Regions from separate parts of the Clostridium chauvoei genome, predicted to be linked through region 1. Evidence: riboswitches for the same ligand, from Rfam matches in the RefSeq annotation. Region 1 holds a riboswitch; each other region holds the start of a gene.
What was found. Region 1 has a riboswitch for S-adenosylmethionine ahead of BTM21_RS02215 (methionine ABC transporter ATP-binding protein). Riboswitches for the same ligand answer to the same signal wherever they lie in the genome.
Positions count from the first base shown of each region.

Region 2: linked by a shared signal. The riboswitch ahead of BTM21_RS10710 (Na+/H+ antiporter NhaC family protein) and the one ahead of BTM21_RS02215 (methionine ABC transporter ATP-binding protein) in region 1 are both predicted to bind S-adenosylmethionine.
Region 3: linked by a shared signal. The riboswitch ahead of metK (methionine adenosyltransferase) and the one ahead of BTM21_RS02215 (methionine ABC transporter ATP-binding protein) in region 1 are both predicted to bind S-adenosylmethionine.

Region 1 is NZ_CP018624.1:478,892-489,674, reverse strand. Features, by position in the region: gene BTM21_RS02235 (ATP-dependent metallopeptidase FtsH/Yme1/Tma family protein) at 1-877, shown strand, start outside; gene BTM21_RS02230 (N-acetylmuramoyl-L-alanine amidase family protein) at 907-1,590, opposite strand; gene BTM21_RS02225 (MetQ/NlpA family ABC transporter substrate-binding protein) at 1,761-2,573, opposite strand; gene BTM21_RS02220 (methionine ABC transporter permease) at 2,600-3,235, opposite strand; gene BTM21_RS02215 (methionine ABC transporter ATP-binding protein) at 3,235-4,200, opposite strand; SAM riboswitch class I at 4,286-4,439, opposite strand; gene BTM21_RS02210 (GNAT family N-acetyltransferase) at 4,525-5,016, opposite strand; gene BTM21_RS02205 (MATE family efflux transporter) at 5,099-6,439, opposite strand; partial or broken gene malQ (4-alpha-glucanotransferase) at 6,556-8,046, opposite strand; gene BTM21_RS02195 (hypothetical protein) at 8,181-8,375, opposite strand; gene BTM21_RS02190 (hypothetical protein) at 8,453-9,073, opposite strand; gene BTM21_RS02185 (phosphatase PAP2 family protein) at 9,121-9,693, opposite strand; gene BTM21_RS02180 (methyl-accepting chemotaxis protein) at 10,003-10,783, opposite strand, start outside.
Region 2 is NZ_CP018624.1:2,288,661-2,299,443, reverse strand. Features, by position in the region: gene BTM21_RS10730 (HNH endonuclease) at 1-232, opposite strand, end outside; gene BTM21_RS10725 (hypothetical protein) at 437-1,111, shown strand; tRNA gene BTM21_RS10720 (tRNA-Gly) at 1,176-1,249, shown strand; tRNA gene BTM21_RS10715 (tRNA-Lys) at 1,254-1,329, shown strand; SAM riboswitch class I at 1,498-1,606, shown strand; gene BTM21_RS10710 (Na+/H+ antiporter NhaC family protein) at 1,714-2,991, shown strand; gene BTM21_RS10705 (IS256 family transposase) at 3,111-4,349, shown strand; gene BTM21_RS10700 (methyl-accepting chemotaxis protein) at 4,550-5,902, opposite strand; gene BTM21_RS10695 (PRK06851 family protein) at 6,073-7,155, opposite strand; partial or broken gene BTM21_RS10690 (IS6 family transposase) at 7,728-9,166, opposite strand; gene BTM21_RS10685 (ABC transporter substrate-binding protein) at 9,345-10,184, shown strand; gene BTM21_RS10680 (amino acid ABC transporter permease) at 10,232-10,783, shown strand, end outside.
Region 3 is NZ_CP018624.1:190,235-201,017, reverse strand. Features, by position in the region: gene BTM21_RS01025 (hypothetical protein) at 1-656, opposite strand, end outside; gene recD2 (SF1B family DNA helicase RecD2) at 668-2,899, opposite strand; gene nagA (N-acetylglucosamine-6-phosphate deacetylase) at 3,032-4,168, shown strand; gene metK (methionine adenosyltransferase) at 4,237-5,412, opposite strand; SAM riboswitch class I at 5,532-5,634, opposite strand; tRNA gene BTM21_RS01005 (tRNA-Tyr) at 5,773-5,857, opposite strand; tRNA gene BTM21_RS01000 (tRNA-Thr) at 5,863-5,937, opposite strand; tRNA gene BTM21_RS00995 (tRNA-Val) at 5,960-6,035, opposite strand; tRNA gene BTM21_RS00990 (tRNA-Tyr) at 6,065-6,149, opposite strand; tRNA gene BTM21_RS00985 (tRNA-Thr) at 6,158-6,232, opposite strand; tRNA gene BTM21_RS00980 (tRNA-Tyr) at 6,254-6,338, opposite strand; gene yyaC (spore protease YyaC) at 6,645-7,175, shown strand; gene mreB (rod shape-determining protein MreB) at 7,233-8,267, opposite strand; gene spoIIID (sporulation transcriptional regulator SpoIIID) at 8,395-8,646, opposite strand; gene BTM21_RS00960 (peptidoglycan DD-metalloendopeptidase family protein) at 8,730-9,473, opposite strand; gene spoIID (stage II sporulation protein D) at 9,662-10,711, opposite strand.

The sequences.
Region 1 (10,783 bases):
TGTTATTGCTGCAACTAATAGATTAGATATATTAGATCCAGCTTTACTTAGACCTGGTAGATTCGATAGACATGTTGAAGTTTCTCTTCCTGATATTAAAGCAAGAGAGAAAATTATATCACTATATTTAAATAATAAACCTTATGAAAATTTGAATATTCATGATATAGCTAAAAAAACCTCTTACTTTTCTGGTGCAAAGCTTGAAAACCTAATAAATGAAGCTGCTATTTTAGCTGTAAAAGAAAATTCTAAAGTATTAACACAAAAACATTTAAATAGTGCTTATTCAATAGTTTTAGCTGGATATGAAAAGAAAGAACGAGACCATTTATTAAAAGAAGATAAGCTACTTACTTCCTATCATGAAGCTGGACATGCTTTGATTTCATTAATAAAAACTCCAGAAGATAAAGTATCTAAAATAACAATAATTCCTACAACTAAAGGTGCTGGAGGATATACATTAACTATTCCAAAAGATAGCTCTTATCAAAGAATTGATTATCTAAAAAATAGAATAATGGTATTATTAGGTGGTAGAGCTGCTGAAGAATTAACTTTTGGTGTAGATAAAATCTCAACAGGTGCCCAAGGAGATATTACTCAAACAACAGAAATGGCTCTTGCTATGATTTCTGAGTATGGTATGGGAGAAACTTTAGGATTACTTAAATTATCAACGCTAGGCTCTTTAGCTACAACTTATGGTCAACCTGTTGTTGAGGAATATAGAGAATTAATAAACTCTTTATATAAAGATACTCTAGCTTTATTAAAGGAAAATAAAGATATTCTTGATAAATTGGCAATTACTCTTCTTGAAGAAGAAACTTTAGAAGAAGATGATATCAATAAATTAATTAAATTTAATTAAAATAAGAAGCAGAGCTTTTGCTCTGCTTTTTATCCTTCATATGGTATTATATAGGCATCCTTATACCCTTGTTTTTTAGTAGAATCAAGTGATTTTTCTGCATCTTCATAACCTTTAAAATACCCTATACAAACTCTCCATGCAGACTTTGATGGTATCTTAGGATTTATTACTGGAAGGTCTATTAAAACCTTATCTACCTTAGCTAAACAAGCCTTGGCTATCATGTACCCATATTTTTTTGAATCAAAGTTTTTTTCTATTTCTTCATTAGATATAAACTCAGCTCTTACTATAACTGTTTGCATATTAGTCATTTTAAAAATTTCACTATTACTTTCTTTTATACCTCTATCCTTTGATTCTAAATTTGAAATTAATTCATCTTTTATGAACTTAGCTAAACCCTCTGCTTTGTATTCATTTTCAGATATTAATATTTCACTTCCAGTAACAGATTTATTAACAAAAGAGTTCATATGAAGGCTAACAAAATAATCAGCATTCCACTTATTAGCAACATCAGCTCTTGTTTTTAAATCTATTGCTATATCAGCTACCCTAGTTAAAAGAACAGTTTCTCCATTTTTTTCTAATAATCTTTTAGCTTCATATGCCGCTTCTAAAACAATATCAGACTCTCTTCTTCCCATTAATCCAATTGCTCCAGAATCACTTCCTCCATGGGCTGCATCTATTATCCATTTTGCCATGCCTTTGCCTCCTTATTTTATATATTTACTACATAAAACTATATATTTCTATTTAATTTAATATATTAATTTCAATTGATGTTGGTTACAAATATATATATTAAAAAACAAAATACTCCAATCTAATAAATTGTCACAAAAAAATAGAGCTATAATAGCCCTATTTTTAATTAGAATGTAGGAATTACTGCTCCGTTATATTTTTCTTCTATAAATTTTCTACTTGAGTCACTAGTTAGAGCTTTTGTTAAAGCCTTAATCTTATCTGAATTTTCATTTCCTTTTTTAACTGCTAATATATTTCTATATATTTTTGCAGCTTTTGCATCCTTATCTTCAATTACTAATGCATCCTTAAGTGGGTTTAAATCTGCTTCTATAGCATAGTTTCCATTTATTATAGCTGCATCAACTTCATCTAATACTCTTGGTAATTGTGCTGCTTCTAATTCTTTAAATTTTAAGTTCTTTTTATTTTCAGTTACATCTTTCGGTGTAATAAGTTCTCCATCTTTTAATGTTATCAACCCTTGTTTTTCTAATAATCTTAAAGCTCTTGCTTCATTTGATGGATCATTTGGAATTGCAATGGTAGCACCATCTTTTAATTCATTTAAATCTTTTACAGTTTTTGAATATAAAGCTATTGGTTCTAAGTGTATTTCAGCTGTATAAGTTAAGTCTAACCCCTTACTGTCATTTGTCTCATTTAGATATGATGTATGTTGAAAATAATTTGCATCTATTTCTCCTTCAGCTAAAGCTGTATTTGGTGTAACATAGTCAGTAAACTCTACTACCTTTAGCTTATATCCTTCCTTCTCCAATTCAGGTGCTATATGCTCTACAATTTCTTTATGTGGAACTGGACTAACTCCAATTTTTATAATTTTTTCATCTGATGATGATTTTTTTCCACAACCTACTAAAGTAAATGCTAAAACTCCTACTAATAATGTTTTTACTATTGATTTTCTTTTCATAATCAATCCTCCTAATATTCTTAATTTTATGATAATTTTTTGTATAAATAATTTCCTAATGATTGTAAACCTTGCACTATAACTATAAGTATAATAACTGTAACTACCATTACCTCTGTATTATATCTTTGATAACCATTCCTTATAGCAGCATCTCCAAGACCGCCACCACCTACAGCCCCCGCCATAGCAGAATATCCTATAATACTTATAATAGTTAATGTTAAACCTGATATTATTGATGGTATTGCTTCTTTAATCATTACATTAAATATTATTTGTGTATCTGATGCTCCAAAAGATTTTGCAGCTTCTATAACTCCTTGATCCACTTCTTTTAATGATGACTCTATCACTCTTGCAACAAATGGCGCTGCTGCAATTGTAAGAGGTACAACAGCTGCTACTGTTCCTATTGATTTCCCAACTATAAACTTCGTTATTGGCGCTATTGATATCATTAAAATTATAAATGGAAAACTTCTTAAAATATTTATTACATAATCTAAAATTTTATATATCGCTTTATTAGCCTTTAATCCATTTGATGATGTTATTACTAATACAATGGCTGGTATAAACCCTAATATTAAAGAAAATAATGTTGAGAAAAATACCATAACCAAAGTCTCCCCTAATGCTGGTATTAAAATATCTATCATTAATTAAGCACCTCCAATATTATATTTTTATTTGTTAAGTAAGATATTATATTGTCTTTGTCTTCTTTATTAATGTTTATAACTAAACTTCCAAGTACATTTTCTCTAAACTTTTCAAGTTTACCCCCTACAATAGAAAAGTCTACTCCAATTTCTCTAGCCATCTTTGTTATAAGTGCATTTTCTGATGCTGTACTTGGAAAGAATAATTTTATATTTATACCTTCATCTGGTAGTAGTTCCTCCTCTTCCTCTCCTAAAAATTTTTTAAGAGATACTCCAGGTTTTAAGAAAAGATCTTCTGCTTGTCCCTTTATTTTTAAAATGCCCCCTTCTATTAACGCTACCTTTTTACAAATTTCCTTAACCACTTCCATCTGATGTGTAACAATGACAATTGTAATACCTAATTTTTTATTAATTCTTGCAAGTAAAGATAATATATCTTTTGTTGTTTTAGGATCTAATGCCGATGTAGCTTCATCACAAAGTAGTATTTTAGGTTCTAAAGCTAATGCTCTTGCTATAGCCACCCTTTGCTTTTGTCCTCCACTTAATTCTTCTGGTTTACTATTAGCCTTGTCCTCTAATCCAACAAGATTCAATAGTTCTTTAACTCTTTTATCTATATAGCTTTTTTTATAACCCCAAACCTCTAAAGGAAGTGCTACATTATCAAAAACAGACTTTCTCTTTAAAAGATTAAAGTTTTGAAATATCATACCTAAATCCTTTCTAAATTCTCTTAGACTATTATTTTTTAGAGTTTTAACTTCCTTACCCATAACTTTAAGAGACCCATTGTCATAACCCTCTAATCCATTTATACATCTTAATAAAGTAGATTTACCTGCTCCACTATGTCCAATTAGTCCATATATTTCTCCTTTTTTTATTTCTAAAGAAATATCTTTTAAAACCTCAAAACTTCCAAAACTTTTGCTTAAATTATTTATTTCAATCATATCTGAACCTCCTTTAAATTTACTAAAATAAAAAACGCACTAGAGAATAAAACTCTAGTGCGTAGAAATCGCCCATCAATCTATTCTCTCATATTTCAGCTAAACCTAGCTGCAGGAATTAGCACCACACTCTTAAAAACAAGTACACAAATAAACACTTTTAGAAAGTTTATCTACCTATTTTAAAAGTAGGTTGCTGGGCTTCATAGGGCCAGTCCCTCCACCACTCTTTATAAGAAACATCTTATAATGTATTAAGTTTTTGTTGTTGATATTAATATATTATTCTTTCATAAATTTGTCAACTACTTTTCAGAAAATTTCCTAAAATTTAATTTCATAACAAAAAAAATCACCATTTTTTCCATCTAAATTAATAGTTCCTTTATATGTAAAACCACTTTTAGTATATAACTTTTGAGCATTAATATTTTTACTAAAGGTATCTAATCGTATAGATTCAAATCCATCATTTCTTCCTTTATCTATTATTTTTTCAATTAATAACTTACCATAACCTTTTCCCATATAATCATTAGCTATAAAAAGTCTATGTATGACTAAAGGTGTTTTATTACTATTCCAGCTTATATTTTTATAATTTATATCTTCACTACTATTTAAAACAACTACTCCTAATATATCACCTTTTTCTAATACAAATAATTCACCCTTTTCTATATCAGTTTTTAAAACTTCTCTATTAGGATAATCCTTTGACCAATTTAAACCCTCTGGTTTATTTTCAATTATTCCATCTAATATATTACATAACTTATCTAAATCATTTTCTTTAGCTAATCTAAAATTAATCATTTTAACCTCTACTTAAATTTAAATTTTAAATATATTTTAACATGAAAGGTAACTAAAATTTTAATCACCTTATAAAATTTAATTATTTATTTTCTAATTTCATTGATAAATAAGATTTTTTCATTAATCTATAAGAAATTATAACCGTCATTAACTCTGCAAAAGTTACAGTTAACCATACTCCATTAATATCTAAAAATAGCGGTAATATAATTATTCCTATTGAAATAAAAATAATTCCTCTAAGCATTGAAATTATAATAGATGTTTTTGCATCTTCTAAAGCTGTAAAATATGCAGAGGCTAATATATTTATTCCACTTATCAAAAAGCAAGTTGAATATATTTTGCAAGCACCTATTGTAGTTTCTATTAAAGCCTCATCTCCATCAACAAATAACCTTATTAATCCTTCTCCTCCAACAAATAATGTTGTTGTACATATAATGCCAAGAGCTGTCATAACTACCAATGAAATCTTTGTTATACTTCCTATTCTTTTATTATTTTTAGCTCCGTAATTATAGCTTATAATGGGTGATATTCCTGTTGATATTCCTAGAAATACAGCTACAACTAATGATGCTATATATTGTATTATTGAAAAAGCTGAAACTCCCATTTCTCCTAATCTATTTATTAAAACAATATTAAATAAATATGTTGAAAAAGCAAAGGCAAATTCAGCTAATGCCTCTGACGAACCATTATAAAAGAATCTTCCTACCTTTTTAAGATCAACTTTACATTTAACAAATTTTAACACTGAATTTTTATTAAAATATCCTAATATTGCAACTATAAAAGCAACTGCAAAGGCTATACCTGAAGCTAATGCGGCTCCAAAAACCCCCATATTAAGTTCTATAACCATTATGTAATCAAGTATAATATTTAATACTGATCCAACAATATTACAAATCATTGAATAATTTGGTTTTCCAATAGTTCTAAGTCCAGAAGCTAAATATCCTGAACATGTAAATACCGGTAAAAATAATGCTAGTATAGCTAAATATTCACATACTGGTTTTATTAACTCACCTGTTGCTCCTAAAAATATTGCAATTTCCTTAGTAAATAATATCGTTATTATTGACGCTATTATTGAAATTGATAAAAGTGAATAAAAGGCTAAACTAAAAGTATTTCTAGCCTTTTCTTTATCACCTTGACCAAGTTCTATGCTGGTTATAGTGCTTCCCCCAACTGATACCATTAAGCTTATAGCAAATGAAGTACTAAAAAATGGCATAGCTATATTTATAGCCGCAAGTCCACTGGAACCTACTGCTCTTCCTATAAAAATCCCATCAATTACAATATAAATTGAAAATATTAAAGTTCCTATAACACTAGGAATTGAATACTTCAAAAATAACTTACCTATACTTTCTTTACCTAAATCTAAATCTCTATTCATCTTATTACTTCCTTTAATTTTAAATATACTTCTCATTATAATATAAAAAACCTGTAGTGTACTATAACTAATACTCTACAGGTTCAATTATTTATAAACATTAACTATTTTTCAACTTATATTCTTTCATATCTCATAGTCAATTGATATATTTTTTCTGCTAATTCATCTGTTAAATCTTCTTTTTTAACTCTCCACTTCCAGTTATCACCTAAGGTAGCTGGAAGATTCATTCTTGCTTCACTTCCTAAACCTAAAAAGTCTTGCATAGTTGTTATCGCTAAATCTGCAACACTACTAAATGCTCCCCTTATAAATCCAATAGATATACCTTCATCATAACTTAATGCTAAATATTTTTTAGCTGATTCTACTTCTTGTTCACTTGCTGTATTATTATACCAACCATAAATTGTATCATTATCATGAGTTCCTGTATAAACTACGCAGTTTTTTTCATAATTATGGGGAAGATAACTGTTTCCTCCCCCAAAAGCAAATTGTAATACTTTCATACCAGGAAAGCCTGTCTTATTTCTAAATTCAATAACCTCTTCAGTTAGAAATCCTAAATCTTCTGCTATAATACTTACTTCACCTAACTCTTTTTTTATTTCATCAAATAGCTTAATACCAGGTCCTTTAACCCAACTACCATTTATAGCTGTATCATTCCCATAAGGTACTTCCCAATAAGATTCAAAACCTCTAAAATGATCTATTCTTATAACATCATACATATTTAAACTTTCTCGTACTCTTTTTATCCACCATTTATAATTTTCTTTCTCCATTAAACTCCAATTATAAATAGGATTTCCCCAAAGTTGTCCTGTTTCAGAAAATAAATCTGGAGGACATCCAGAAACTTTAGTTGGAAGCATATTATCATCCACCTTAAAATATTGTGGATTGCTCCAAAGGTCAGCACTATCCTCTGCTACATAAATGGGGATATCTCCTATTATCTTTATCCCTAAATTATTAGCATACTTTTTCAATCTACTCCATTGATTAAAAAATATATACTGTATAAACTTCCAATAATTAATTTCATCCTTTAATTCATTTTTATATTTTTCTATAGCTTCAATTTTTCTTAATCTTATATCCTTATCCCAGGTTGTCCAACTCTTTAAATTAAAGTGTTTTTTTACTGACATATATAAGGCATAGTCATCTAACCATTCTTTATTTCCTTCTGAAAATTGATATATTTCTCTTTCTAATTTACCTTTAGAGTTTTCATAAGCTTTTCTAAGAACTTTGTTTTTTGCAATAAACAGAGTTCCATAATCTACTAAATTTTTATTCTCTCCAAAAAATTCACTGTTATAATCTGACTCCTTTAAAAATCCCTGATTTTTTAACAAATCAAAATCTATAAAATATGGATTTCCTGCAAAAGCTGAAAAACATTGATAAGGAGAATCTCCATATCCTGTTTGACCTAAGGGTAATATTTGCCAATATCTTTGTCCACTTTTTTTTAGAAAGTCCACAAATCTGTATGCTTCTTCTCCAAAGGTTCCAATACCATATTTACTTGGTAAAGATGAAATATGCATCAAAATCCCACTACTTCTTTTCATATTATTCTCCACTCTTAATTTTTTCTCTTTATATTATATTAGTACAACCGTTTGTATTTGATTATAAAATTTAATAAATTTTTTTATTTTTTCTTATAAAAATTAAACCACTAAGATTAAAAATCTTAGTGGTTATAGACTTAAATATACTACTTTTTCATTTTTGATATGGATTTTTTCATGTCATCCATCATATCAGCAAATTTTTCTTTTGCTTCTGATCCCATATTTTCTATGGTATCCATCATATCAGCCATTTCATCTGCTATTTCTTCTGTAACTTTTCCTGACTTCACTTGTTTATAAAGTCTTTTCATTTTTCTTTCTAGTTTTTCCATACCCATAACACAAAACCTCCTATTATTCTATCTATAATAACTATAGATTGTTTTAATAATAGTATTAATCAAAAAGGCTTTATTTATTCATCTATTGGTAATGGAATTGCTTTTTTGTATACTTCTATTCTTCCATTAAATAATTGACATAAATTAATTATATAATCATCTGTTCCTAAAGATATATTAATATTTCTACTAGTAATTACTTTATTATATTTTATATACTTTAATATAAAATATGTAGATATCACTATAATGGAGAAAAACATTTTTATATATTCATCTTTATCATAATTACTTTTTAATTTATTAAGTAATCTTATCCTACAGTTTTGGTTTTTAGGAAAATAATCTCTATTATACATCCAATCATCATCATAAAAATCCCATTCTTTAGAACCTGCTATATATAATTGAAATCCCCTTCTAGTTTCAGATAATGCAAAATTAATAGCTACTATATTTTTATTTATAGGTTCATTTTCTATTAACTCATCTACCCAAGCTAAAAATTCATTATATGCTAATTCTAAATCAACTTCTGATATTTTATTTAAATATCCCATACTAATTATACTTTTTATAGTTTTTCCTATAATATTTAATCCTTCATCTATAGAAATCTTTTCTATATTTTTTAGGGATACTTTACTTTTATCTCTTTCTGTAGATATTCCTTTAGACTCTATATAAAATTCCACTTCTCCTTCCTCCTATATATTTCATTAGAATATACTAAAAGAACCCTTTACATATATTTTACATTATAAACTATTAATTCCACAATATTTTTAGTAAAGATTTTATTTATTAAAATACTCGCAACTTTATAGCTAATAAAGCCTACTATAACTCCTGCAATTACATCTGAAGGGTAATGAACAAATAAATAAAGTCTAGAAAAGCCCATTAAAGTTGCTATTCCTAAAAATAAATATTTTTTATCTTTAAAATAACTACTTAAAACAAAGGCTGCTGCAAATGAAGACCCTGTATGTCCAGAAGGAAAAGAATAAGACATAGGTGCTTTAACTATTAATTCTATATCCGGAACTACTAAAAATGGTCTTGGTCTTTGGACTAAGTGCTTAATAATTCCCTCACCTAATATAGTCATTATAATTAATGCTAATATTAATGTTATTCCTACTTTTCTATACTTTTTGATACATAATAATATGACTGCTATAACTATCCAAATAAGTCCACCACTTCCTAATGATGAAATTGTCTTCATTATCTTATCTAAAAATGGATTAGTTAAGTTTTCCCTTATCAATGTAAGTATATTTACGTCTAAATTTTGAATTAATTGTAACATATTCCTATCCCCGCTTTATAAATAAATAAGGTAATTATATCATAACCTTTCACAAGACTCCATATTACTATTTGTGTTGCAAAATACGCTTCAGTTATAGTACGTATTATAAGCATAACTGCTAGCGTCACTATTAAAAATTTAAATTTTATTTTTCACATTTATTCCCTCCTAAAAATTTCGTATAATAGTATTTTTAGTACTTTTATTAATAGATATTCATATTTTGAAAATAAAAAACTGCCTACTAAAATGCTTTAGAAAATCATTTTAGTAGACAGTACTACTTTTTTAATATATTAAAATATTTTAAACTTTAAATCTTATAAGTAATTCACTTAATGATTGTGCTAATTCAGCTTGGCCTTGTGCAGCATTTGCAACTTGTTCCATTGCTAACGTAGATTCATTTATACTTTCTTGTATTCCAGTTATATTTTCTGATGAATCCTCAGCCATTTCAGCCATATTTTGAACAGCTTCACTAACTTGGTTTATAGTAGCTGAAATCTCTTCTGTCATAGATGCTAACTCTCTTGACATATCATTTATAAAGTTTCCATCTTCTTGGTATTGCTCTCCAACTTGTACAAAGTTTTCAAATTCACCTGTAACTTTTTCATTCATAAATTTTAAAAGTTCATTACTATTTTGTGATAAACTTCTAAATGCTTCTTGAACTTTTTCTGTGGTAACTTTAACATTTTCAACAGCAATTGATGATTGTTCTGCAAGTTTTCTTACTTCTTCAGCAACTACTGCAAAGCCTTTACCTTGTTCCCCTGCTCTTGCTGCTTCTATTGCTGCATTAAGTGCTAATAAATTAGTTTGATCTGCTATAGATGAAATAGTATCCGCCATAACACTAATATTATCAACTACTCTACCCTTTTCTATATCTTTTAAAATTTCTTGTTCCATATTGCTATATAAATTTTTTGTTGTTTCAACAGCTTCTTTACTATTTTTTTCTATTTCAGCAGCTTTTTCTTTTATGTTTATAGCATTGCTACTTCCATCAACAGCTTTACTTGATAGTATTGAAACACTTGAATCTACTTCTTGAATAGAAGCTGATAACTCTTCTGCT
Region 2 (10,783 bases), 1.1 Mb from region 1:
CTGAAATCTCTTTGACGCTATAAAAATCTTTAGGTAAAAGCTTGTACAATTTGTCTTGAAATTCAAGTTTATATTTTAAATCTGTTTCAATACAATTATGGGGGCCATTTTTTCCTCTATGATGAAGGTTACAAAGATATTTATAATTTAAATCGAAGTCGTACCCCCCTTCATGTTTGTGGACTATATGATGAACATCCGCTGGTGAGCCGCAAATTTCACAGTGGTACAAAGCTTATGCCTCCTTTTTTTTACTATCCTTACTTAAATTATAAGGTAAAAATGGTTAAAATTCAAAGGTATTAATAGGCAAGTTTTCAGAATGTTCATTTAAGCAAGGGATTTAAAATAACCTTTAATACACAATGAAACAACTTGAAAAGATGGTACATTATACTATATAATATATTATATAGTAGAAAGAAAGGTGATAAAGGTGAGACAGAATTACGACTCTTTTGACTACTGGGAAAATCTTATAAGTGAAAATAAAACTATAAGAGGACATATGTTTATGGATACTCCCCCTACAGAGAAAAGCCTTTACATTCACACATTAATTTATTGTAGGAATAATGGACTTAACAATGTTTGGAGTTATTTTCCAAATGAAAAAGCTTTACTGGGGTATATCCAATATTCTTTTTTACAAGAAGCTTTTTATAAATGGATCTATGGAAAAGATAGATTAATTTTAAGGGTACCAAATACTCCTGTAGAAAAAGTAATATCTGATGCTCAAAGTAGTAGAAAGATATCAGAAGAAGAAGCTTCACTAATGATAAAACAACTAGATATGCTTAAGAAGTGTTGGGATTTACCAACTGAAAAGGTTCTACCTGAAATATTAAAATTTGTAAGAGAATTTAATAGAGTATGGTATGGAGATCATACAGAATTTTTATATATAAAGATATTCAAAAGTGCTGAGGATTTAGGTGAGTTTGTAATTTCATCTAGCTATATGACCTCAACAACAAGTGACTTCGAAAAAAGAGTTACTGTTGATATAGACAATTGGAGAGAAATCTGCAAGAATGCCGTAGTAGATAGAAGAATAGGAGAGAAATTCAAAGATATTTTATTGAAATCTCTAACAGAAGTGATTTAAAGTGTACAAAAATTGTTGACAGTAATTATTATGTATATTATAATAATTACTGTCAGTAAGACATGCGGGTGTAGCTCAATGGTAGAGCCCTTGCCTTCCAAGCAAGTTACGTGAGTTCGATTCTCATCACCCGCTCCATTATGCGTTATTAGCTCAGTTGGTAGAGCACCTGACTCTTAATCAGGGTGTCCCGGGTTCGAATCCCTGATGACGCACCAGAAAAGATTAGCAATTGCTAATCTTTTTTTATTTCTACTTTAAGTGTACTAAATAAAAAATAGTAATAGATATTTAATAAAAGAATATCTAAATAAATAAAGAAATAATTTTTATATTGACATCTTACTATTAAATTGATAGTATAATAAAGAAAATTTAAAATTGATATCTTATCAAGAGCGGTGGAGGGACTGGCCCTATGAAACCCAGCAACCAAAAAACATTCATTAGTTTTTATGGTGCTAAATCCTGCAGGTAAAACCTGGAAGATAAGAGGCGTAGTATATACTTTTTTAAATAAGTTATTTAAGCTTCTGATTTTGTCAGAAGCTTTTTTTTATGACGTTTTAAATTTAGATTCTATAAAATAGGAGGCGGAGAAAATGAAGAGTAAATCATCAATATTATCATTATTACCTTTAGGTGTATTTATAGCAGTATATTTAGGAATATCTATAATTGCTAAAGATTTCTATGCAGTATCTGTAATTGTACCATTTTTAGCAGCAGCATTAACTGCAATAATCATGAATAGAAAAGAAAAATTTGAAAGTAAAGTAGAAATATTTTGCAAGGGGGCGGGAAATTCTAATATATTATTAATGGTATTAATTTTTATTTTAGCAGGAGCTTTTGCTCAAACGGCTAAAGATATGGGAGCTGTTGACTCAACTGTAAATTTGGGGTTATCATTACTTCCAAGTAGTTTATTAATACCAGGGATATTTATAATAGCTTGTTTTATAGCATTATCAGTAGGAACATCTATGGGAACAATAGTAGCGTTAGTTCCAATTGCTGTAGGAATTGCAGATAGAACTGGAATTACAACTGCTTTAGCTGTAGGAGCTGTTGTAAGTGGAGCTATGTTTGGAGATAATTTATCAATAATATCAGATACAACAATAGCAGCCACAAGAACACAAGGTTGCGAAATGAAAGATAAATTTAAAATGAATTTTAGAATTGTTTTACCAGCAGCAATAATGACAGCTTTTATTCTTTGGTTTTTAACAAAAGATGCAAACATTACAAATGTAGAAACTGTTGAATATACTTTTATAAAAATCTTGCCATATATAGCTGTAATAACATCAGCTTTAGTAGGAGTTAATGTTATTCTAGTTTTATTAGGTGGTATATTAATTTCAGGAATTATAGGTTTATTTTATGGTAGTTTTGATTTATTAGGATTATTCGGATCAATATCAAATGGTATCGGTGGCATGAGCGAGTTAATTATAATTTCATTATTAATAGCTGGAACAATTGAACTTATAAGATATAATGGCGGGATAGATTTTATATTACATAAAGGTCTTAAAAACTTTAAGTCAAAAAGAGGAGCAGAGTTTGGAATTGCCACTCTAGTAAGTTTAGTAGATATATGCACTGCAAATAATACAGTTGCCATAGTAACAGTAGGACCTATTGCAAAAAACATATCAGATGAATTTGATTTAGAACCTAAGAGAGTTGCAGGTATAATGGATATGTTTTCTTGTGCATTTCAAGGAATAATTCCATATGGAGCACAATTAATATCAGCAGCTGGATTAGCTACATTATCACCTTTTGCAATAATGAAATATTTATTCTATCCATATTTAATGGGAGTATGCGCGATAATCTCAATATATTGGTATTGGAGAAATAAATAGGAGCTTCTTTTGAAGAGACAGTAGATAGTTTTGTGTAAAAATAAAACTATCTACTGTTTTTTTGTATTAACAGTTGGAAGTTTTGGAATAATATACTATATAAATTAGGAGGAATTATTATGACAAGAAAAATTGATACCAACTTTGATTACAATGAGGAAATTAAAAGATGTAAAACAATCGATGATGTAATGGGTAAAAACGGATTAATACAAAGATTAGTTAAAGATGTCCTTGAAAATATATTAGAAGGTGAAATGGAAGAACATCTAGGAAGAAATAAATATGAACGTGTAGAAGCAGTTGATCAAACTAAGAAGAACTACAGGAATGGTTATAGTCGCAAGAATTTAAGAAGTTCCTTCGGTGACGTCGACCTAGACGTACCCCGTGATAGAAATGCTGAATTTGAGCCACAAATTATAAAAAAATATGAAACTGTGTGTACTGAGTTAGATAAAAAGATTATATCTTTATATGCTAAAGGTATGTCAACATCTGATATTCAGGCTGAAATTGAAGACTTATATGGAATAACTATATCACCATCGATGGTATCTAAAATAACTGATAAAGTGCTTGCTAGCGCCGCCGAATGGCAAAATAGAGTATTAGATAAAATATATCCAATAGTTTATTTAGATGCTATGTACTTTAAAGTTAGAAGTAATGGAAAGATAGTTAACAAGGCTGTCTATATATGCTTAGGATACACTATGGAAGGATATAAAGATATTTTAGGTATATGGGTTGATGAAGCAGAAGGTGCTAAATTCTGGTTAGGAATTTGCAATGATTTAAAAAATAGAGGTGTAAAAGAAATTTTAATTGCTTGTATGGATGGATTAAAAGGTCTTCCACAAGCTATAAAAACAGTATTTCCATCAGTAAATATTCAAACATGTATTGTTCATCAAATAAGAAATTCAATAAAATACATAGCTTCAAAAGATAAAAAAGCATTTATGAAAGATTTGAAGGAGGTTTATAAGGCTACAACAGAGGAACTTGCGTTAGCACAGCTAGATAATTTAAAGGAGAGATGGGGAGATAAATATGGAATAGTAATAGATTCCTGGTATAACAATTGGAGTAACCTTTCAACATTTTTTGACTTCTCTCCAACTATAAGAAAGATGATTTATACTACAAATATCTTAGAGGGTTTTAATCGTCAAATACGTAAATTCACTAAAGTTAGAGTCATATTCCCAACTGATGAATCTTTAAATAAGTGTGTTTACTTAGCAACAATGGAGATACTAGAAAAATGGACTCAACCTATACATAATTGGGGTGCTACGCTAGCGGAGCTATCAATAATATTTGAAGATCAATTAAAAGATGAATTAGCTTAAAAGCTTGTACTTTTTATAAATTATATGCATACTATTAGATTTTTTTGAAATACTAAAAAAGGTAATAAGAAACATTATTAGTATTTCTTAAATATAAAAAAATATTACTGGAAATGAAAATTTCCAGTAATGTTAAAATAATAAAAATGATAATTACACAGAATTATCTATTCTCTCTATATATGAAATAATACTTTTTTTTAATTACTTATATGTTTTTTTAAATCATTTATTATATGTATGATTTTTGAAGAAATGCTTGTCATATTATTTAAGTGATTATAGCAACCAGTAATATTTTTTTGATTATAGCATATAACAGCATTACTAGCTTCTTTATGTAAATCTATATGTATATTCTCAAGCTTTTTAAATGAAGGCGAGTTTATGATATTAGGATCTGACTCATTATAATACCATTTACCTAAAGCACATTCTTTATAATTTGATGCATTATTCTCATTAATATTTTCTAAGCCTAAAATCATATTATATATTTTCCATCTCCAAAGAAGGTGGTCAACTATATAAGTATCTAATTTTTCAGCTAAAGTTAAATTAGTATTGTTAATTTGGTTTACTCTAATATTGTTAGAGAATTCACTAGTTTTATTAATTTTATCTGCAACATCTTTACACATATTATCTAAATTAATTTGGAACTCGGCAATTTTAGTTAATTTATCTGCCATTGTATTTGTAGTTGCACTTTGTTCTTCGGATATTGTAGCTATATTACAAAACTCCTCATCAATTTCTTTTATAGAGTCGATTATGTTATTCATATACTTTGGTATTGACTCCATTTTATTAATTCCAAAATTAAGATCTTCTATAGTACTGTTTGTACAACCTAGAGTTTCTTGAGTACTATCACTTAATTCTAAAATATTTTCAGATATTGTTTCTACAGAAGTTTTTGTGTATTCAGCTAGTTTTTTAATCTCATTTGCAACTACGCTGAAGCCTTTACCACTTTCCCCAGATCTAGCAGCTTCAATAGATGCATTAAGAGAAAGTAAAGAAGTTTGATTAGCGATTTGTTTTATTATTCTAATTATTTCGTTTATATCATTAACTTTATTTGCAACTAGATTAATATTTTCTTTTATTTGAAAAACGTTTGATGAAGAATTTATTATATTATCAATTATATTATTAATTGATTGCATACTATCTATAGCTTCATTTTTCACATCATTAGAGTGTTGGGAAACAGTTTGAATAGATGATGCTACGTTTTCTGAAGTAGATGCAAGTTCTTCGCTACTTGCTAACATAGTTTGTATTATGTCTTTTTGTTCAGCTGAATTAGCTAACATATCATCTACAGAATCGATTTCTATTATATTTTTTACTATATCATTGATACCCATAACAGCATTGTTATCGTAATATGAACTTAACAAAGTATTTAATGTATCAATTAAATTTGCATCGTAAAAATCATTATATGATAAGTATTTTCCCTCACTCATTCTTTTATTTAGAATGTTATTTAAATTATGATTAGATTCTGATTTCTCTAAGTTATTTTTCTTTTTGAAAATCATTTTCAATCATCTCCTTTGTTGAATAGATTTGAAATACTTATATATAATATAATTAAATTAAAAAAAATACAATAAAAATGAGAAAGATTTAAAAAAATTCTAAGAAATTAAACTATTTTTGAAAATATTTAATGAGCTTATTTAAAAATAAGCTCATTAAATATAACTAACTATTCATATTTATTTATTTTAGCAATTACATCATCATAAATTTTATTACCGATATCAAAGTTTATAGAGTCGATATAAAATGATTCTAAATCATCATGAAGTTCATGAGCTTCAGTTAAATAAGATAGACCTTTTGTTATTAAATCATAGAAAACTTTACTATCATATTCTATATCATCTTTATTTTTATTTAAGATATCAGCTTTGCAGAAATCTTCAATATTATATACCTTGCCAGAAAAAGCAGTTTGACTTATTTCATTTTCTGTAAGAATACAAGTTGATAGTTCTGGTATAAATATATGCTCTATTCTATCTGGAATAAATGGATCGTGTAAATATTCTACAAAGTATCCTTTCTTTTGAGCTGTCTTACCGATTTCTTTTAAAATATGACTCTTACCAAATCCAGGACCGCCTTTTAAAACGAATTTATTTTTAAATTCAGAAGATAAATCTTTTACAAAAGTAATTATTCCACTAGGAGTAAAGGAAGTTCCGAATAAATGTCTTTCATTACCATAACCAGTTTTTTGTGCTATAAATATTTCTTCTTTTAAACTTTCAGTTATTGTATCTATTTTATAGGTATCAATAGCTTCGGCATTTAACTTACACCAATCTTCGTGTATTGATTTTGCAGCTGCAAAAAAGCTATATGCTCTTTTAAATTTATTACTAATTACTTTACTAAGAGATATAATTTCTTTTTTATTTTTAGAAACGGATTCTACATCCATAGAATCACCCATATTTAAAACTTCATCGATGGCTATAGGATAAACTGGATCTACTATATGAGGTGCAGTACCATCCATTAATGCTACTTTTAATTCTTTAACAACTACAGCATCTAAAGATTTATCATCTGAAGAACAATGATGATATTCAACGGTATAGCCCTTTGCTTGATAGTGAGCGCCTATTTTTTTCATTAAATGAGATTTACCAGTTCCAGGACCACCTTTTATACAAAAAATTCTATTTGCTTCTTCTTTAGAAATTATATAGTCAAAAAATGAAAAAAAGCCTCCAGAAGTATTAGCTCCAGGGAAAAGATGTCTTTCTTTTAAGTTAGTCAATATTACCACTCCTACTACGTTTTGTTTTCAATAAATATTATATTTAAAAATTTTCAAAAAGTGCCTATGCATAAAGATAAAAGCATAAAAAATAAATATGCAGAAATATTGTATAAAAATTAAATGGAATTAATATATAAATATACATTTTAAATGAATATTAATTAGATTAAAAATTCTCAATATTATCATGAAAAACTTAATAAAAACATTAATTAAAAGATAGATTAGTATATATTGTTAAATAAATTAAGGCGTTTATAGAAGGAAAACTCTAAAGGAATACTAATGAGATGAATAAAAATTAAAAAAATACAAAAATATTTCAAAAAAGTATTGCATAAATATAAAGATATGATGTATAATTATGCTATGTTAAAGGAAGGAAATGAAAAATATAGATATTTTATTAGATAGTGTAAAGTTTCGTATGAAAAAATAGCTTATGGCTAATTTGGAATAATAGTTAAAAATATCTTTATAATATCTAAGAAAATTTTAAAATTGAATATGCTAAAAAGACCTTCGGTAACGGAGGCAAAAACTTAATCAATATTTGATTTTATGATTTATCAAGAAGTTTGTGATTCTTGCATATGTAATATGGTTTGTTGACCGAGACTGATAAGAATTTGCCACTTTGCAGACATATTGTCAATACCATCTAGTTGCTTTAATTCGTTTAAAGGACGCCAGTAATTGTAAGGATGCGGGCGTAAGAAGTTGTAATAAGCAACCCAAAGGGAGAAGCCATAAAGAGCACCTTCATCACTTCCATAACCACAGGTACCCCTGTAGGAAGATTTAAAGGTACGGTTTAAACGCTCTACAACTTGCTTAACCCAACGAAATTCTTCAGATACTGGATCATCGTTAGTAAGTCCGATAACTTGAGTTAGATTAAATTCTTTATTTTTTCTAATTCAAATTGTTGCTTCGCTAACGGATATGAACTGTAACCATCGGCAACGAAGTTTAAAGCTTTTCCAGGGAAGTCTTTAAACTTATCAAAAGCCATACGCATTGCTAGTATACAAGGGCCAGTATCTCTTGTATCAGATACTTGATAACCTAGAATAGACCTTTTACAAGCATCCATTACAATCCAGACATAATGCTTAATGCCTTTTACTTTTATATAAGTTTCATCGGCAGAAAGTATTTTAGAGGGTTTGTAATCAAAGGTATCAACAAACGGCTTAATAACAGCAGCTGCTGTTAGAGCATAATTAGCAACAGTTCTATGTGAAATTTTTATTCCATGAACTTCTTTTAAAACATGAGCTGTTTGTCTTGTAGACATTTTACAATTAACGTGATAAGTCAAGCATAGTCCCATTATATGCGGGCTAAACTTCTTAAAACTAAATCCGGTAGCATGTTTTGATATTGGATATAGATCCATTTTAAAGAAGTTAATATTAAATTCACGATATATGTAATGAAGCTTATACTTGTATTTATCACAAGGATCAATATTCTTTGGAAGATTCTTAAGATTTCTTTGATAGTATAAGCATTTAGAATTATTGCATTTATGTATTTTAAAGTGCTTGCGTTGCTTTTGTTCCGTAAGCGTAGCACCGCAATAAGGACATATAAATACTATTGGTTTAGTTGTGTGATTAGTTTCTTTAAATGTAAGACCACAAACTTTACATTGAAACTGTCCTTTACTGCCATTGTTATCGTATATATATTCATGTGGTGCACCACACTTAGGACATTTAGTTTTTTTAGGGATAGACTTCCCGTTCCGTCTTTGGACGGGTTTTACGGTCTTGTTATATTTATGTTTGTAATAAGCTAAAAGTAATATATAGTCTACCTTTTCAAATCTAATAATTGTGGGTAGCTTATCTACTTTGAATTTTTGGTATTCTGGACTATTAGAATCATCAAATATCATCTGGTTAAGTGGAATATGTTTTGAGATGAATAAAAGTAATTGACCGATAATGGCAATTAAATATTGATTATAAGTAATTAAATAAGTTATAATTGAATCCATAATAACGACATCCTTTCATGTGTGATTTTGTTTGGTTAGAGATTCAATTTTAACATGAAATTAGGGGGTCGTTATTTTTTTATACAAAAAAACTGGCGAAACCTTGATATATAAAGATTTAAAAAGAAAAGTAGTGTAAAAAACTTTACACTAACTTTTATTAGAGGAGGATATTTAAATGAAAAAGAGTATATTAAAAAAATTATTAGGGGTTGCAATGGTTAGCGTTATGGCTATAGCAATGATAGGATGTGGAAGTAAAGCTGATGGAGCTAATTCAGAAAAGGACAAGCTTGATATTATACAAGAAAAAGGAAATCTTGTAGTTGGATTAAGTGCAGATTATGCACCTTATGAATTTCATGCAATGATAGATGGAAAAGATACTGTAGTTGGTTTTGATGTTGATTTAGCTAAAGAAATAGCAAAGGATCTTGGTGTTAAATTAGAGATAAAAGAAATGGAGTTTGATTCTTTAGTTACAGCACTTCCAGCAGATAAGATAGATATGGTTATATCAGGTATGAATCCAGATGAAGAAAGAAAAAAGGTTATAGATTTTTCAGACATATATTATACATCACATCATGGAGTAATAGTAAGAAATGAAGATAAGGACAAGTATAAAACAATAGAAGATTTACAAGGAAAGAAGGTTGGAGCTCAATTAGGATCAACTCAAGCTCAAATAGCACAAGAAAAAATAAAAGAGGTTGACCTTAAACAACTTTCAAATGTTAATAATTTAATATTAGAGCTTAAGACAGGTAAAGTTGATGCTTTAATTGTTGAAGTTCCAGTTGCAGAAATGGCTATAAAAGCAAATTCAGAATTAGTTCTTGCTGATGTTAAGTTTGAAGAAGAAAGTGGCGGAAATGCTGTTGGAATTAAGAAGGGATCACCAAAATTAATTGAATCAGTAAATAAGACAATAAAGAGACTTACAGATAGTGGAGAATTAGATAAATTAATTATTGATGCAAATAATTTAGCAGCAGAACAAGCTGAAAATAATTAGATAATAAGGTAATATTAAAATTTCTAACTTAAAAGGAGGTTACAACATTGAATTTAGACTTTAGTTTTGTACCTAGATACTTTTCTGTATTTATAGATGGTGCGAAGATAACATTAATAATATCACTTATAACAGTTCTATTTGGAGCATTATTTGGATCACTTTTATTCTTTATGAAAAGTTCAAATATTCATATTGGAAAGATAAAACCCTTAAAGATAATAGCATCTATTTATATAGAAGTAGTTAGGGGAACTCCTATGCTGTTACAAATTCTTATGGTTTATGCAGGATCTAAAATGCTATTTAATATTAATTTAAGTGCATTTACAGCAGCAATAATTGCAATTTCATTAAATTCAGCTGCCTATGTTTCTGAAATTGTAAGAGCTGGGATTGAAGCTGTAGATAAGGGGCAGTTAGAAGCTGCAAGAAGTTTAGGTATGACACAAGCTATGGCTATGAGATTAGTTGTTATTCCTCAAGCAGTTAGAAATATTTTACCTGCAATAGGTAATGAGTTCGTTACAATTATTAAAGAATCTTCCATGGCATCTGTTATTGGAGTTGGAGAGCTTATGTTCTCAGCTAAAGTTGTA
Region 3 (10,783 bases), 290 kb from region 1:
TGCTTATATACTCTTCTAGCTTTTTCTTCAGTTGGAGCATATATAATTACCTTGCTTTTATTATCCCTAAACCAAAGTAAATAATCATATAAACTGTATGGAATATCATCATCTAGCTTAATTCTAGTATTTAATATTCTAGGTTCTACATATGGTTTATTACTTATTAAGGATGATATCTCTACTTTTTCTCCCATAGAAACTATTCTTTCTATAGAGTAGACTATTATTCTTTTACTATATATATACATAGCCTCTATTAATTCTATTAATTCATCTTTATTCATTAATGAAAATTTACTTATATCATCTATTATACATAAATCATATTCTCCTCTTACATTAATCATATTTTTAAAGCTTGTAAAAGTTATAGTTTTTTCTGATTCCCCTTTTTCTATATAAGAATAAGTTATTCCTTTATCCTTTAATTTTATTTCTTTTATAAGTTCATCATTTGGCGAATTATTTCCCCATATATACAGTATATTTCCGCCTTTTCGTGCAATTTCATTTATTATACTAGAATATATTAAGGTGCTATTATATGGGCTTGTAATAATGTTTAATATTTTTGACTTTCTTAAATACCATTTATTTATTTTAGTTAAACAATTAGTAAATTCTTTATGATTAATTATTTTCTCGTACCCCATAATAAATCTCCTTATTCTTCACTAAAAACTTCTTCTGATTTTACATCTAGGATTCTTTCTTTAAGAGAAGAATATCTATCCATACTCCTAACATTAGAAACCATATACTTTAATGCTTTCGGAATACCAACAACTACTACAAGTTCCTTAGCTCTTGTTATTCCTGTATATAAAAGATTTTTATTCATTAAAAAAGGTGATCCCATAAATGCGGGTGTAATTATAACTTTAAATTCGCTTCCTTGACTTTTATGAATTGTTATTGCATATGCTAATTCTAATTCATCTAGATATATGTAATCATATATAACTCTTCTTTCATCATCAAATATTATAGTTATAGTCTTTTCTGATTCATTTATCTTTTCTATAAAGCCCATATCTCCATTAAAGACTCCAACACCTTCATTATCTCCATCTCCATTTATTCTAAACCATTTAAGGGAATAATTGTTTTTAGTCTGCATGACTTTATCCCCTTCCCTAAATACCATTTCTTTCGATTCTTTTTCTTTTTTATTTGGTGATTTAGGGTTTAAAACTTCTTGGAGTTTATTATTTAAATTTTGAACTCCTAAAATTCCTTTTCTTGTAGGAGTTAACACTTGCATATCTCTAAGTTTATCCCAACTTTTATTAAAATTAGGTAGCCTTCTATTTATTAAATCTATAATTGTATTTAATATATCGTCTAATTCCTGCTTATTTTCAAAAAAGAAATCTCCTTCTTTTTTGTTAGTTTCTGGCATTTCCCCATTATTTATCTTATGCGCATTAGTTACAATCATACTCTCTTTGCCCTGTCTAAAGATATCCTTAAGCCTTACTACCTTAATAAACTCACTTTCTATTAAGTCTTTAAGGACATTTCCTGGTCCTACTGATGGTAACTGATCAACATCTCCAACTATAATTAATCTAGTTCCTAATTTTACAGCCTTTAAAAGACTATGCATAAGCATTATATCAATCATGGATGCTTCATCTATAATTATTACATCCCCTTCTAATGGTGATGTTTCTCCCTTTCCAAAAAAGGAATTTTCCTCATCACTTACCCCCATCTCTAATAATCTATGTATAGTTTTAGCTTCTCTACCTGTAGACTCTGTCATTCTTTTTGCAGCTCTTCCTGTTGGTGCTGCTAGTAAAACTTTCATTCCGTTATTTTCATAAATCTCTATTATAGCCTTTATTATTGTAGTTTTTCCCGTCCCTGGTCCACCTGTTATTATTTCTATACCATTATCAAAAGCACCTATTATTGCTTCTCTTTGTGATTGAGCAAATTCTATATTATTTTTCTTTTCAAAGGATTTTATTTCAAATTCTACATCTGTATTTATAGTTCTAAAGTTTTCTATCCCTAAAGTTATTATTTTATTTGTTACACCTAATTCACAATAATAATATGGTATTAAGAAAACACCTTCTATCTCTCCTATTTTTTCAATTTTTATTTTGCCATCTAAACTTGCATTATAAATATTTTCTTCAACTAATTCCTTATCAACAACTAAAACCTTAGAAGTTTCATCAATTAACATTTCCTTTGGCATATATGTATTCCCTGCAGCAGAAAATTGATTTAATACATATCTAATTCCACTTTGTATTCTAAAGGGTGATGTATTTTCTATACCAAGACTTTTCGCTATTCTATCTGCTGTTATAAACCCTATACCAGAAATTTCATCTGAAAGTACATAGGGATTTTCTTTTACCACATCTATAGCTGCATTACTATATTTTTTGTATATCTTTATACATTGATTTGTTGTCATACCATTATTTTGAAAATAAATTATAATATCTTTTAGATCTTTTTGTTCAAGATAAGATTCGTATATTATTTTATACTTCTTTTCTCCTATACCTTCTATATCTTGTAACATTTCTATATGATTATCTAAAATATCTAAAGTTTTTTCACCAAATTTCCCTACTATTTTTTTTGCTGTTACTGGACCTATTCCTCGAATTATACCTGTACTTAAATACTTTTCTATTCCTTCTACTGAACTTGGTAATACTTCCTCATATTCATTTATATTAAATTGTCTTCCAAATTGTTTATGCAGTACCCAATCACCCTTAATTTTTACTTGCTGACCTTCCTTTAATAAAGGTACTACACCAACTGCATTAATTAACTCTTTATCTACTCTTACTTTTGAAACTACATATCCTGTATCTTCACTTTTAAATACAATCGTTTCAATAACTCCATTTAGGATTTCCATATTATCGCTCCAAATCTTTTAATAATATTTTAATCTTATACTTTTTATTATATAATTATAACATAAGTCTAATTTCAAAAATTTATTATCTAATAATTTGTGGACTTAAGAAAAAAAATATGGAGGTGTATTATGTTAATTAAAAACTGTAATATTATTTTCTTAGACAGAATTGAAAACGGTTCTGTACTAATAGAAGATGGTAAAATTAAAGAAATTAACCCAACTAACATAAACTGTAATGATGTTATTAATGGAGAAGGATTATATTTATCTCCTGGATTTATAGATGTTCACATTCACGGTGCTGCTGGTTACGATACTATGGATGGTACTGTTGAGGCTATAAATGAAATATCTAAAGCAATAGTAAAACATGGGACTACTTCATTTACACCAACTACTATGACTGTTTCTATAGATGATATAAGAAAATCTATGGAATCTATAAAAAAATGTAAAGAAAACGGTACTGATGGAGCAATAGTTTTGGGAGCTCACTTAGAAGGTCCTTTTATAAGTCCTAGTGCTATTGGAGCTCAAAATCCTAAATTTTTAATTCCTCCAACTATTGAAAATTATAACTCTATGGTGGGCGATGCTAAGGATGCTGTTATTTCAATAACAATTGCCCCTGAAGTTCCTGGAGCAACTGATTTAATTAAACACTTATCTGTTGAAGGTATTGTTTGCTCAATGGGTCATACAAAAACCACTTATGCAGAAGCTATGGAAGGTATTAAATGCGGATGTTGTCACTCAACTCACTTATTTAATGCTATGACTCCATTTTCTCATAGAGAACCTGGTGTTGTTGGAGCAATTTTTGATAGTAATATAACTACTGAAACTATCTCTGATGGAATTCATATTTCATACCCATCATTAAGAGTCGCTTATAATCAAAAAACAACTGATAAGGTTTTATTAGTAACTGATGCTATGATGGCATGTGGAATGCCTGATGGTATGTATTCTCTTGGTGGCCAAGATGTTGTAGTTTCTGATGGTGCTGCAAGATTAACTACTGGTAGCTTAGCTGGTTCAGTATTAACTTTAGATAAAGCTATTAGAAATGTGTATAACAATACAAACTATTCATTAAATGAAGTAGTAAAAATGGCAACATTTAATGGAGCTAGACATTGTAAAGTTGAAGATAGAAAAGGTCTTATAAAAGAAGGTTATGATGCTGACTTAGTATTATTTGATGAAAATATAAATGTAAAGAAAGTAATCGTTAACGGAAAAGTTGTTCATACTGCATAAAATTAATAAAAAAGATATAGAATATGATAGTTACATACTCTATATCTTTTCTTTATATCTAATTGCTATTAGATATATTTTTTTATTTCTTCTACTTTATTTAATTGTTCCCATGGTAAGTTAAGGTCATTTCTTCCAAAGTGGCCATATGCTGCTGTTTGTTTGTATAATGGTCTTCTTAACCCTAAATCTCTTATTATTGCACCTGGTCTTAAGTCAAATACTTTTTCTACGATTGAAGCTATTTCTTCCTCTGACTTTTTACCAGTTCCAAAAGTTTCTATTGATATTGATACTGGTTTAGCAACTCCTATAGCGTATGCTAATTGTACTTCTAACTTATCAGCAATTCCTGCTGCTACTAAGTTCTTAGCTACCCATCTTGCTGCATAGGCTGCTGATCTATCAACTTTTGTTGGATCTTTTCCTGAGAATGCTCCACCACCGTGTCTTCCAGCTCCACCATAAGTATCAACAATTATTTTTCTTCCTGTTAATCCTGAATCTCCTTGAGGACCTCCAACTACAAATCTACCTGTTGGATTTATAAAGTATTTAGTGTTTTCATCTAATAATTCTGCTGGAACTACAGCTCTTATTACATGTTCCATTAAGTCTTGTCTTATTTGTTCTTGTGTAACATCTTCTCCATGTTGAGTTGATATTACTATTGCATCTATTCTTATAACTTTATTATCATCGTACTCTACTGTAACTTGAGTCTTTCCATCTGGTCTTAAATATGATAATTGACCATTTTTTCTTACTTCTGATAATCTTCTAGATAGTCTATGAGCCATAGCTATTGGTAATGGCATATATTCTTCTGTTTCATTTGTTGCAAAACCAAACATCATACCTTGATCTCCAGCCCCTACAGCTTCAACAGCATCCTTCTCACCTTGTCTTGATTCTAAAGCTTCGTCTACACCCATTGCTATATCAGTTGATTGTTCATCTATTGATGTTAAAACTGAGCATGTAGCACAATCAAATCCATATTTAGCTCTATCGTATCCTATTTCTTTTATTGTTTCTCTAACAACTTTTGGAATATCAACATAACAATTAGTTGATATCTCACCCATAACTAATACCATACCTGTAGTAACTGCTGTTTCACAAGCAACTCTAGCATTAGGATCTTTTTCTAATATACTGTCTAATACAGCATCTGAAATTTGATCACAGATTTTATCTGGATGCCCTTCTGTAACTGATTCTGATGTAAATAATCTTCTCATATAATAAACTCCCTTCAATTTATTTGATATTAATTCTATATACAATTGTTATAATCTAAAGTTAATTTTAAAATAAAAAAAGTCTCTTCGATAAGAAGAGACTATAAACGTCAAACTCTTTCTTATCTTGTGAAATAATATTCCACAGGAATTGGCACCTTTGTGAAATCACAGGTTGCCGGGTTTCGTAGGGCCCTTTCCCTCCACCTCTCTGGATAAGAACTAATATCAATTTTATTCGAAACAGATTATAACATTTTTTATTCTATAGGTCAACATTTTTTATTCTGTTAATTCAAAACATTATTTAAAATACTATTTTAGAAAAATAAAAAAAGCAAGATTAATATCTTGCTTTAATGGTGGGGGAGGACGGATTCGAACCATCGAAACGAAACGTAACAGATTTACAGTCTGCCCCCTTTGGCCACTCGGGAACTCCCCCATTATTGGAGCTGGCAATAGGAATCGAACCTACAACCTGCTGATTACAAGTCAGCTGCTCTACCGTTGAGCCATGCCAGCGTATATTTTATTTTAATTTAAGTGGTGGGCACAACAGGGATCGAACCTGTGACCCTCTGCTTGTAAGGCAGATGCTCTCCCAGCTGAGCTATGCGCCCTTAAATAATTTAAGTTAGTTTTAATAAAATGGTGGGGGAGGACGGATTCGAACCATCGAAACGAAACGTAACAGATTTACAGTCTGCCCCCTTTGGCCACTCGGGAACTCCCCCATTTTATTTGGAGCTGGCAATAGGAATCGAACCTACAACCTGCTGATTACAAGTCAGCTGCTCTACCGTTGAGCCATGCCAGCATATTTTTTCAAAGTTAAAAATGGTGGGGGAGGACGGATTCGAACCATCGAAACGAAACGTAACAGATTTACAGTCTGCCCCCTTTGGCCACTCGGGAACTCCCCCATAATTAACTTTTAATTTCTTATGTCCCCTGAACAAATTTATATCCGCTCAACTGACAATGACTAGTATATAATCATTAAGTATTAATTTCAAGTGTTATTTATAGTTATTTATTAAAATTATTTTTATTTTTCTTGTTTTATCTCTATATTTCTCCCATTTAATCCTATTAGCATTTTTTTTAATTACTAATGCTCATCTATTTTATTATCTTATAAAACCTTACTTTTCTTTATGTATTTTTTGCCAATAACTATTATATTCTTAATACTCTTCTCATATATATTATCCATAGGGGGTGAAGCTTTGATAAAACATAAAGTTTTTTATGAGTCTGATTTAGCTTACTACGAAATAGCTAATGTGTTGAAAAACTATATATCTAAAAATACAGTAATAGTTTGTATTGGTACTGATAAATGCATTGGTGACTGTCTAGGACCTTTAGTAGGTACATACTTAATAGATAACCAATTTAAGTTACCTGTTTATGGAACCATAGAGGCACCTATCCATGCTTTAAATATAGAACATCGCCTATCACAAATAAAAAAACTTCATCCTAACGCTAATATAATTGGAATTGATGCTTGTTTAGGTGATGCAAAGTCAATAGGTGAAATTCACGTAAGAAACTATCCTATCCATCCTGGTAAAGGGGTTGGCAAACGACTTCCTGACGTTGGTTCTACATCAATTATAGGAATAGTTGATTCTAGTGATAATGCTGAATTCTTCACATCTAGAAGTATTCGTCTTCATTTAATTATGAGTATGGCTAAAGTAATTGCTCGAGGTATATGCAAAGGATATTATTTATCAAATATTGATAATTAGAACAAACATATAAAAAAGGTATAGAATTCTAATTCTATACCTATATGTTATATAATATTAATCAATTAATGTTATCTCTTGTCCAATTAATGATGAATCTAATTTATCTAAATATCCTAAAACTTTTCCTGTTCCTTCTACTACTGCTTCCACTGGATTATTTGCAACAGAAACCCCTACGCCAGTTTCTTTTTCTATTAACTTATCTAGACCATCTAATAAAGATCCTCCACCTGTCATTAAAATTCCTTTTTCTATTATATCTGCAGCTAGTTCTGGTGGTGTCTTTTCTAAAACAGACTTAACTTGTTCAACAATTAAAGTTACTGATTCTTTTAAAGCTTCAGCTATTTCCGACGTTGCAACTGTAACTTCATCTGGTAATCCTGTAACTAAATTTCTACCTTTCATAGTAGTAGTTAAATCTCTTGAGCCTACAAATGCCGCTCCAACTGTTATCTTTAAATCTTCAGCTGTTTTTTCTCCAATCATAATCTTATATTTATTTCTAACATATTTTATTATAGCATCATCAAAAGTATCTCCTGCTACCTTTATTGAAGCTCTAACAACTACTCCACCAAGAGATATTACTGCAATATCAGTTGTTCCACCACCAATATCAACTACCATTGACCCATTAGGCTTGGTTATATCTAAACCAGCACCTATTGCCGCTGCTAAAGGTTCTTCAATAATATGTACTCTTTTAGCTCCTGAATTTCTTGTAGCATCCATTACAGCTCTTTTTTCTACCTCTGTTGCTTGTGAAGGAACACAAACCATTACTTTTGGAGCAGTAATTTTACTTTTTCCATATGCTTTTTTTATAAATTCTTTTAACATTTTTTCTGTTATGTCATAATCTGATATAACACCATCTCTTAATGGACGAACTGCAACTATATTACCTGGAGTTCTTCCAATCATTTTTCTCGCTTCTTCGCCTACAGCAAGTACTTTATTATTGCTTTTATTAATAGCAACAACTGATGGTTCTTTTAAGATTATACCTTTTCCCTTAGCATAAACTAAAACCGTTGCTGTTCCTAAATCAATTCCTAAGTTAGTCCCATTTCTCCAAAACCACATTCCTTACTCACTCCTATTATATTTAAATCATACTAAAATATCACAAAATTTTTTCTCATTTTTTTATTATATATGGAATATGGTAATGATTCAATAATTTTTACCCTTTACACTTTAATCTTACTTATTAATCTACTGCTTTATATTTTAATTTAGTGGCTTTTCCACCTCTAATATGTCTTTCTGCTTTATTTAATTCTAGAATTGTATGTGTCTGTTCTGCTATTACTGGATTTATCTTTGGCAGCCTTTCTGTCATATCTTTGTGTATAGTACTTTTACTTACACCAAAGACCTTTGCTGTTTTTCTTATTGTATCCTTAGAATCTATTATATATTGCGCTACCTCTAATACCCTTTCTTGAATATAATCTTTCAAAATGCTACCTCCTTATTAAATTAATTTTGTATTTTCATCAGTCTTTTCTATAAAAATGACTGATGAAAATACTTTTTTATGTTTTATTGTGCTTTATAATTGAAATATGTTGTTGGATTTAAATCTTTTCCATTTGAATCTTGAACTTGTAAATTTAAATGTTCGCCAAATTCATTATTTGAAAATATTTTTGAAGTATCTCCAACTGTTCCAATAACAGTTTCTTCTGTTACCTTATCCCCAACTTTAACTTTCATGTCTGAACCTAAATTACAATATTTGGTATTAATGCCATTTGCATGTGCAATAACAACATAATTCCCTTCTTCTGCTCTCTTTGAAATTTCTTTTACTTCTCCAACAGCAGCAGATTTAACTTCTGTTCCTACTGTAGCTTTTATGTCTATTCCTCTAATGTTTCTACTTGTTCCATCTTTCATTTCCTGTGGTTTTGGATATGAATATACTCTAGAAATAGTCCCTTCAATTGGGTTACTGAACTTTACTTCTGTAGTAGTTCCTGCTGAAACATTAGTATCTTCCTCAGTTGTTGCAACTTCTTCCTCTTGTTGAGCTTGAGCTACTTCTTTTTCTGTATTATTTTTAACTCTATCTGCATTTTGCTTTTGAGCCTCAGATGTAGCTTTATCATCAACATTTAATGTAAATTCCTTTTCTGATTGTTGTACTTTTTCTTTTGAAATCTTGTTTTTCTTACTTGTTACAACTGTTACAGTTGCTACTAAACATAAACAAAGGAATAGAACTAAATAAAAGCCCTCCTTTCTAAAAAAGTTTTTTACTTTATCTTTTTTATTTTGGTCCATATCAACACCTCCTTTTTGTATTCTTGCCTGTTCTCCTGAATTAATACACATATTAAAAGTTTTATTTACATCAAATTTCAACATTATTTGCCAAATATAACGATAATTAATATCTAATTTCTAAATTCTTGTATAAAAAGAAGGTTTAGAAAATATCATTTCTAAACCTTCTTTTTGACTATATTTTATTATTTAAATACTAATTCTTTTAATTCTATACCTGTATAGTAATGCGCTAATATCTCTTCATATCCCTTTCCTTCTTTAGCCATAACATTTGCTCCCCATTGACTCATACCTACCCCATGTCCATAGCCTTTGCACTTAAATACCACTTCATTTCCAGCTACTTCAAATTGAAAATTAGTTGAGTTTAACTTAAGTAAATGTCTAAAATCTGTACCTTTAATTTTCTCTTTTCCAACTCTTATTTGTTTTACTCCACCAGCTTCGCTTCTTTCTATAATCTCAATATTTCCAGATAAATTATCTGCACTTAAAGAAGCATTAGGATAACTTGAATTTATAGTATTTATAAATTCATCTATATTAATAGGTTTTTCACTTGTAAACTTAGGTGCTATTTCTTCCCCTGAACTCTCTGTTGAAACTAAATATGGTACACTATTTGAAAAAACATCTACGGAATTTTCTGTTTTACCTGAACTTGTTGCAAAAAATTGTGGATACATAACTAGATTACCATCATAAGTTAAAACTTGTCCCTTAGTAGCACTTACCGCTTCCTCTATCTTCTTCCAATTACTTTCCTTATCTGCTTCACTCCATTTATTCATCCTGCTTTCCTTAGTTAAATATACTTGGCAATGTGTCGTATCACAAACATCCGCTCCTACGCTTTTAGCTTTCTCACATTGTTTTAATTTTTTAGTTGCTACATATGTTCTAGCTGCTATAGCTTGTGCTTTTAAAGCTTCTGGTTCAAAACTTGCAGGCATTTCTCCAGATACTACACTCTGTACATACTCTTCTAAAGGAACTTCTATAACCTTATTTTCATTAGTTATAAAAACCTTTATTGTTTCACTGCCATCCATTTCTATAGTCGTAGCTTTTTCTGTAACGACTTCTGGTGGCTTTGTTGGTGCTTCTTTACTATTAGATTTATCCGCTGAATTTATAACAACAACCGGTATTGCAATCATAAAAAATAAAACTAATACACTAATTGTAATTAAAAGCGTTACTCCTTCAGGTAATGTTATTTCTTTTTTCATCTTCGCCCTCCTGTAAATTTTCTACAGTTTAATATATTATTTTATTTTTTAAAATATACTTTATTTTATTTT